DNA from 2 places in the Rhodococcus sp. NPDC004095 genome. Region 2 is predicted to be linked to the other one. Evidence: riboswitches for the same ligand, from Rfam matches in the RefSeq annotation. Region 2 holds a riboswitch; the other holds the start of a gene.
What was found. A riboswitch is a leader RNA that binds a small molecule or an ion and turns the genes downstream of it on or off. The one in region 2 is predicted to bind S-adenosylmethionine.
Positions count from the first base shown of each region.

Region 1 (4,188 bases), on a different contig from region 2:
AGGTGGGAGAGGCCACCGTCGCCGAACGCGGGGAACAGCTTGAGGCGGAACGAGAACACCTGCAGCAGAATCAATCCGACCCAGAATGTGGGGACCGCGACACCGAGCGGCGGCAGCGAGAACAGCACGCTGCGCAACCGGGTCGATCGCGTGTAGGTGGCGAGGAACGCGACCGTCGTGCCGAACACGACGGCGAGCACCAGAGCGGTGAACGCCAGTGCCAGAGTGTTGGGCACGGCCGAGGCGATCGCATCGGTCACCGACTGTCCGGTGGAGATGGACGTACCGAAGTCACCCCGGACCGCACCCGAGAGCGCGTTCCAGTACTGCACCCACACCGGCTGGTCCAACCCGTATCGGGCCTGCAGCTGCGCGACCGCATCGCCATCGATCGAGGCACCACTCGCTGCGGCGGAGTCCACCGCCATGCTCACCGGGTCGGACGGCAACAGGTACAGCACGACGAACGACACGGTGAAGGCCGCCCACAGCACGCCGATCGCCTGCAGCACACGGGATCCGAGATATCGAGTCATCGGCTACTCGCTGAGCCAGGTGTCGAAGAACTGCAGGCGTGCGGATGCCTCGAACTTGAGGTCCTGCACGGTGGCACCGGCACCGATGGCCTGGGACAGCTCGACGGTGGGAAGCCACAATCCGTTGTCGAGGACCAACTGCTGCGCCCTCTCGATCAGCTCTCCCCGCTGCGCCGGCTCGGTGGTCCGCAGCTGGGCGGCCAGCACCTCGTCGAGCTCCGGGATCGGGCCGCGGGCGTTGAGGTTTCGGCCGTCGATCCCGAAGGCGGTGCGCAGGATGTCACCGTCCGCCCGGGTGCTGTTGTAGTAGGTGGAGTCGTAGTCCTTGCTCGTCTGCCGGGCCGTCTGCTCCGCGGTCGAGACGAGCTCGAGCCGCAGGTCGATGCCCACGGCCCGCAGCTGCTGCTGGACGAGCTCGAGGATGGCCTGGTTGCCGGCGAACACGGAGCTGAAGGTGACCGAGAAGCTCAGCGGGGTGCCGTCCTTGGCGCGGATACCGTCCGGGCCGGGCTTCCAGCCGGCCTCGTCCAGGATCTTCTTCGCGGCATCCGGGTCGTAGGTGACGTCGGAGAGTGCGACGTAGTCGGGAGTGCGGGAGGCGAGCGAGCTGGTGGCCGGCCGGAAGTCCGGGCCGAGCACCGTGTCCACGAGCTCCTGCCGGTTAATCGCGGGCACGATCGCGGCGCGGACGGCCGGGTCGGTGAGCACGCCACGGGTCACGTTCGGCTGGAAGCCGAAGGGGATGCCGGGGTTCGGTGCGGTGAGGATGCGGCCGCCTGCGCCCTCGATCTGCGGCGCGTCCTGCGGAAGCGCATCCGAGACGGCATCGAGCTGGCCGGACGCCAGCGATCCACTGCGCACGCCGGATTCGGGCACGATGGTGAACTCGATCTTGTCGAGATAGGCCTCGTCGTCGTGCGCGAACACGTCCGAACCCCAGGCGTAGCCGGCGCGCTTGGCGAGGGTTGCCGACTTGTCCTGGACGTAGCTCTCGTAGACGAACGGGCCGGTACCGGACAGGTTGCCCGCGCACCGCTGCTCCGCGGTCTTCGCGACGTCGGTATCGGACAGGAAGCCGAGCTGCACCGTGGAAGTGGCCTGCAGGAACTGCGAATTCGGCGACGAGAAGCCGACCTGCACGGTGCGTGGGTCCACCACGGTGGCGCCGGTGTAGCCCGACAGGTAGCTGGCAGCCAGAGGCGCCTTCGCCCCGGTCAGTGCGTTCAGGATCGAGTCGAAGTTCTTCTTGACCGACTCCGCGGTGAACGCGGAGCCGTCGCTGAAGGTCACCCCGTCGCGCAGGTGAAACGTGAACGAGGTCGCGTCGGCATTGACGTCCCAGCTCTCCGCGAGCCACGGCTTCGGTTCTCCGGTCTCGGGGTCCTGGTCGGTGAGCGAATCGACCACCTGCCGGGCCACGTAGATCGTTTGGTTGGAACCGGATTGGGCCGGGTCCGCGCAGGTCGGGGCGCCCGAAAGCCCGTACCGCAGGGTGCCGCCCGCATGTGGGGTACCGGCATCGGTCCCGCCGGCCGCGTCGGCGGACCCGCACGCGGTCAGGCCCGCGGTCAGCGCCGCGGATGCGGCCAACGCGAGCGCGGCTCGACGCCGGGGAAGGGCAGAAGTTGACGACAAGAACACCGAGGGCTCCATTTTCTCTACACGCACAGATCGCTGCACGGCGCCGGGGCACCGCGTGTGCGGTGCCCCGGCACCGAAACGGGGGCTGATCCGATCAGGACTTCAGGGCGAACGAGGCTGTGGACGAACAGGTTCCGGAAGCGACACGGCACAGGTCGATGTGCAGCCGCGCCCATGCGGTCACGAATCCGGTCACGCCGACTCCTCCATCGTTCCCGGCAGTAGCACCCTCACCTGCGGACAGGGGGTTGCTGCGACGTCGTCGAGCCGGGTCTCTCGGTCGCTCTGGATGGTCGGTGCCGATGTTAATGATCCACCTGTCCCTGACAAAGCCTTAACGTCAGCGCGATCGAAACACTTCTCCGAGATGCCATGTCGATACGCTGGAGTCGGTTGATCGCCCGAGGGTGTGCGCCTCGCGCGCATCTGCGCGACGTCACCTTCGGAAATCGCATCCGGCTGTCACCGATGTCTCGGTACATGGCCGTCGCCGGTGTTCCCGGCGACTGGGCCTGAACCCCACGCTCGACCCGCGAAACGAAACGAGCAGGCCGAGCAGATCCACGAATCTGGTCAATCTGTCGGACACCCGAAGTAGAATTCGAACATGAGTTCGACAATCGGGGGCGGGGGAGTTGGCCAGGTGGAACACCACCTGGCCGCCCTCGATGCCGCCGTCGACGGCCTGCTCGGGGTGGGACTGGTCGGACTGTCGGACGGTGACGTTGTAGAAGTGATGCAGCGGTTCGAGACGTCGCTGAGGAAGGCCTCCTCGGTCGGGAACCGGCTCGTCGTCGAGGCCGGCGAACGCTCACTTCCGGGAACCCTGGCCTGCCGATCGGTCAACGACTTTCTGGTCCAGACGCTGCGGATCTCGGGTGGGGACGCGGCGGCACGAGTCAAACGGGCCCGCAAGACCGGGATCTGGCACACCGTCGCCGGACAGCCGATGACACCCACCTTGCCGGAAACCTCCGCCGCACTGACCGACGGCGCGATCGGTGTCGATCATGTCCGGGTGATCGCGCAGGTGATGCGCAAGGTTCCGCACGGAACCGACGTCGACAAGATCGAGGTCGCCGAACGGATCCTCGCCGACACCGCCCGCTCCACCACTCCCGAAGACGTGACGAAGATCGGCGTCCATCTGCTCGCGCACCTGGCGGCCGACGGCGACGTTCCCGACGAGAAGGATCGCAAACGACGCCGCGGGCTGCGGATCGGGAAGCAGGGCCCCGATCTCATGACGCCGGTCTCCGGACTGCTCGATCCGGAGTTGCGGGCGTTGTTGGAGCCGGTGCTGGCGAAACTCGCACGACCCGGCATGAACAACCCCGACGATCCCGAGTCGCCCAGGGGCGAAGTGGACTCGCCGGATCTCGATCGCACCGCACTCGCGAAAGCCGCTGCACGCGACACCCGTACCACGGTGCAACGCAACCACGACGCACTGAAAGTCGCACTACGACAACTACTGTCATCGGGTGTGCTGGGTGCTCATCGCGGATTGCCGGTGACCGCGATCATCACCATGACCTTGCGGCAACTCGAAGAAGCGACCGGGATCGTGACCACCGCCTCCGGTGGCATCGTCCCGATCGCCGACGCCCTCCGTATGGCAGAGAACGCACACCCGGTGCTCGTGTTGTTCGACCATCGAGGCCGGCCGCTGCACCTGGGGCGGTCGAAGCGACTCGCATCCGGCGACCAGCGGTTGGCATTGATCGCAGCGTCCGGTGGCTGCACCCGCCCCGGCTGCGACGCACCCGCCTCGATGACCGCCGTCCATCACATCCGTGAGTGGAAGGACGACGGGCGCACCGACATCACCAACGAGGACCTCGCCTGCGATGCCTGCCACGCCCTCGTCCACGACGGACCGGGCGGCTGGAAGACCCGCACCGCACCCGACGGCACCGAGCACGCCGGGCGTACCGAGTGGATCGCACCGAGACACATCGACCCGGAACAAAGACCGAGGGTCAATCACAGACACCACCTCGACGAGATC
Region 1 covers NZ_JBSGGS010000015.1:10,291-14,478, forward strand. Annotated here, with positions in the region: gene ACWEPG_RS23795 (ABC transporter permease) at 1-536, opposite strand, end outside; gene ACWEPG_RS23800 (ABC transporter substrate-binding protein) at 540-2,189, opposite strand; gene ACWEPG_RS23805 (putative leader peptide) at 2,272-2,373, opposite strand; SAM riboswitch class I at 2,381-2,473, opposite strand; gene ACWEPG_RS23810 (DUF222 domain-containing protein) at 2,785-4,188, shown strand, end outside.
Region 1: another riboswitch for S-adenosylmethionine. It lies ahead of ACWEPG_RS23805 (putative leader peptide); the one in region 2 lies ahead of ACWEPG_RS22575 (bifunctional o-acetylhomoserine/o-acetylserine sulfhydrylase).

Region 2 (4,188 bases):
TGCGGTAGGTCAGGTGCGCGATCCTGCGCGCGATACGCAGCCCGGCCTCGGGTCTGCGGCCGGTGCCGTGGTAGTCGCCGCCCAGCCAGTCCGGATCGGAGGTGACAGCTGCGATCTGGGTGGTCTGCGTGCCGATCTGATCCGCCGTCGCGCGGGCGCCCACGGCCAGGACGAGTGCGGCCGCCACCCGCTCCGGCTGGCCGACGATCCACTCCAGGGTGCGCATGCCGCCCATCGACCCGCCGAGCACCGCGGCGAACCGTTCGATGCCGAGCCGGTCCGCGAGCGCCACCTCGGCGGCCACCTGGTCGCGGATGGAGATCGCCGGGAACCGGGATCCCCACGGTTGGCCGTCCGGGGCGATCGAGCCAGGGCCGGTGGTGCCGCGGCAACCGCCGAGCACATTGGTGGCCAGCACGCACCACTCGTCGGTGTCGATGGGCGCGCCGGGGCCGACCATGCCGTCCCACCACCCGGGCGAGGGGTTGTCGGCGTCGGCAGGCCCGGTCACGTGTGAGTCACCGGTCAGTGCGTGCTCGACGAGCACCACGTTGTCGCGGGTCTTGTTCGGTTCGCCCCACACCTGCACGGCCAGAGTGACGTCGGGGAGCACCGCGCCGCTCTCGAGCGTCACCGCGCCGATGGAGACGGACGTCAGCCGCCCGTCCGGCGACGGGAATCCCTCGTGGGACCCGGCCGGACGGGCGCCCGAAACGGAACCGATCGTCAAGATGCCGCCGCCGCGAAACCGGTTTCGAGGTCGGCCAGGATGTCGTCGATGCCCTCGATGCCGACCGCCAGGCGAACCAGGCCCGGGGTGACGCCGGACGCCAGCTGCTCCTCCGCGCTCAGCTGGGCGTGGGTGGTCGACGCGGGGTGGATGACGAGTGAGCGCACGTCGCCGATGTTAGCGACGTGGCTGTGCAGGGTCAGGGCGTCGACGAACTTCTTGCCCGCCTCGACACCGCCGGCGAGTTCGAACGCGACGATCGCGCCCGCGCCCTTCGGGGCCAGCTTCTGGGCTCGCTCGTACCAGGGCGAGCTGGGCAGACCGGCATAGGAGACCGAGGTGACCTCGTCCCGGCCCTGCAGGAACTCGGCAACCGCGGTGGCGTTCTGCACGTGCCGCTCGATGCGCAGGCTCAGGGTCTCGATGCCCTGGCTGATCAGGAACGCGTTGAACGGCGAGACCGCCGACCCGAGATCGCGGAGCAGCTGGACCCGCGCCTTGAGGGCGTAGGCCGGCGCACCGAGGTCGGCGAACACGACGCCGTGGTAGCTCGGGTCCGGGGTGGTGAAGCCGGGGTGGCGACCCTGAGTCCAGTCGAAGGTGCCGCCGTCGACGATGACACCGGCGATCGCGGTGCCGTGGCCGCCCAGGTACTTCGTCGCCGAGTGCACGACGATGTCGGCGCCGTGCTCGAGCGGGCGCAGCAGGTACGGGGTGGCGACGGTGTTGTCGACGATCAGCGGGATGCCGGCGGCGTGCCCGACCTCGGAGATGCCGGGGATGTCGAGGACGTCGTTGCGCGGGTTCGCGATGGACTCGCCGTAGAACGCGACCGTGTTCGGGCGGATCGCGGCCTTCCACTGCTCCAGGTCGTCCGGATCCTCGACGAAGGTGACCTCGATGCCGAGCTTCGGCAGCGTGTAGTGAAAGAGGTTGTAGGTGCCGCCGTACAAGCTCGGGCTGGACACCACGTGGCTGCCGGCGCCCGCGATGTTCAGCAGCGCGAAGGTCGACGCGGCCTGACCGGAGGACAGCAGCAGCGAGGCCACGCCGCCCTCGAGCGCGGTGATCCGCTGCTCGACCGCGTCCTGCGTCGGGTTCATGATCCGGGTGTAGATGTTGCCCGGCTCGGCGAGCCCGAACAGCGCGGCGGCGTGGTCGGTGTTGTCGAACGTGTACGAGGTGGTCTGGTAGATCGGCAGCGCGCGTGCCTTGGTGGTGGCGTCCGATGTCTGGCCGGCGTGGATCTGCTTGGTCTCGAAGGTCCAGTTGGCGGTCGGATCGGTTGCGTTCTCGCTCATGAGTTGGCTCTGCTCCAAGAGTGTCGGGAGATGAGGCGCGGCAAGGGCGCCCGGGGCTGGCTGGGGCCTATCTGCGACAACAACACATGGTGAAACCTCCGGTGGGTCGTGGCCCGGTTGGTGGGTCCGTCCCAGCGGACCCGCGCTTGTCCTCCGTTCCGGAGGACCAGGTCATCACCCGGGGCACCCCACCGCGGATGGAGGGTTGCCGACCAGCGAGCCGGGGCTTGGCACTGGCACTCATGACCTGGCAGCGATCTTAGCGGTACCGGTCACACCCTCGACAACGGGTTCGGTTCACGCGGGCAGCAATTCTGCGATCAGCGCCTCGACGAGGGCGCGGATCTCGTCCCGGACCGGGCGGACGTCGTCGAGGCCCTTGCCTGCGGGGTCGTCGACGGCCCAGTCGCGGTAGCTGACGCCGGGAAACCACGGACAGGTGTCCCCGCAACCCATGGTGATCACCACGTCGGACGTCTGCACCGCGTCGGTGGTGAGGACCTTCGGGCTCTGCGCGGAAATGTCGATCCCGACCTCCGCCATCGCGGCCACGGCGGCCGGGTTGACGGACTTCGCCGGTGCGCTGCCCGCCGACCTGACCTCGATCGCGTCCCCTGCGAGGTGTGTCAGGAAGGCGGCGGCCATCTGGGAGCGGCCGGCGTTGTGGACGCAGACGAACAGGACGCTGGGTGTCATGCGGGCACCTTTCGGGAGAATCGCCCACGCAGGGCGAGCGAGACGTAGACGAGCCCGACCAGGACCGGGACCTCGATCAGGGGACCGACCACACCGGCCAGCGCCTGCCCAGAGTTCGCGCCGTAGGTGGCGATCGCGACGGCGATGGCGAGTTCGAAATTGTTGCCGGCGGCGGTGAACGCCAGCGTGGTCGTGCGTGCGTAGCCGAGTCCGAGGGCGGCGCCCAGCAGGTAGCCGCCGCCCCACATGATCGCGAAGTAGGCGAGCAGGGGGATGGCAATCCGCACCACGTCCCACGGGTGGGAGGTGATCTGGTCGCCCTGCAGCGCGAAGAGCACCACGATTGTGAAGAGCAGTCCGTACAGGGCCCACGGGCCGATCCTCGGCAGGAAAGTCGACTCGTACCAGTCGCGGCCCCTGGCCTTCTCTCCGTAGCGGCGTGTGAGGTAGCCGGCAACCAGTGGCAGACCGAGGAAGATCAGCACCGACTTCGCGATCTGCCAGGGCGAGGCGTCGATGGTGGTCTGCTCGAAACCCAGCCAACCGGGCAGCACCGACAGGTAGAACCAGCCGAGGACGGCGAACATGATCACCTGGAAGACCGAGTTGATCGCCACCAGCACGGCGGCAGCCTCGCGGTCGCCGCAGGCCAGGTCGTTCCAGATGACCACCATCGCGATGCAGCGGGCCAGGCCCACGATGATCAGTCCGGTTCGGTACTCGGGCAGATCCGGCAGGAAGATCCAGGCGAGGGCGAACATCAGCGCCGGCCCGAGAACCCAGTTCAGGAGCAGGGAGCCGACGAGGAGCCTGCGGTCCCCGGTGACGGAGCCCAGGCGGTCGTAGCGGACCTTCGCCAGGACCGGATACATCATGATCAGCAGGCCGAGGGCGATCGGCAGCGAGATGCCGTCGACCTGCACCTTCTCGATCGCGGTGTTCATCCCCGGGATCGCGCGGCCGAGAACGAGTCCGGCGACCATGGCGGCGCCGATCCAGACGGGCAGGTAGCGGTCGAGGGTGGAGAGCCTGCCGACCGGAGTTGCCGTGGTCACCGGTGTGCGCACGCGGTCAGCAGCACGACGTGGAGGACGCCGCGGTGCCGCAGCAGGTGCCGCCCGAGTTCTCCTCGCCGGCGGCGAGCAGTTGCGGGCTGGTGCCGAAGGTGTCCGAGTCGGCGAGGACGGTGTAGACCTCCCATTTCTCGCCGGCCGGGCCGGTCACCCACACCTTGTCCTGGGTGGCGAAGCAGCAGGTGGTGTTCATCTCCTCCTCGGTGAACAGGCCCTCTCCGGACAGGCGGGCGATCTCCTGGTGCACCCGCTCGGTCGACTCGACCTCGACGCCGAGGTGGTTGATGGTGCCGCCCTTGCCGGGGTTCTCCAGCAGCACCAGTTTGAGGGGCGGCTCGGTGATCGCGAAGTTCGCGTAGCCGGGCTTGCGCTTCGCGGGTGCGGTGCC
Region 2 covers NZ_JBSGGS010000013.1:11,278-15,465, reverse strand. Annotated here, with positions in the region: gene metX (homoserine O-acetyltransferase MetX) at 1-730, opposite strand, end outside; gene ACWEPG_RS22575 (bifunctional o-acetylhomoserine/o-acetylserine sulfhydrylase) at 727-2,031, opposite strand; SAM riboswitch class IV at 2,169-2,279, opposite strand; gene ACWEPG_RS22570 (arsenate reductase ArsC) at 2,329-2,727, opposite strand; gene arsB (ACR3 family arsenite efflux transporter) at 2,724-3,794, opposite strand; gene ACWEPG_RS22560 (ArsI/CadI family heavy metal resistance metalloenzyme) at 3,799-4,188, opposite strand, start outside.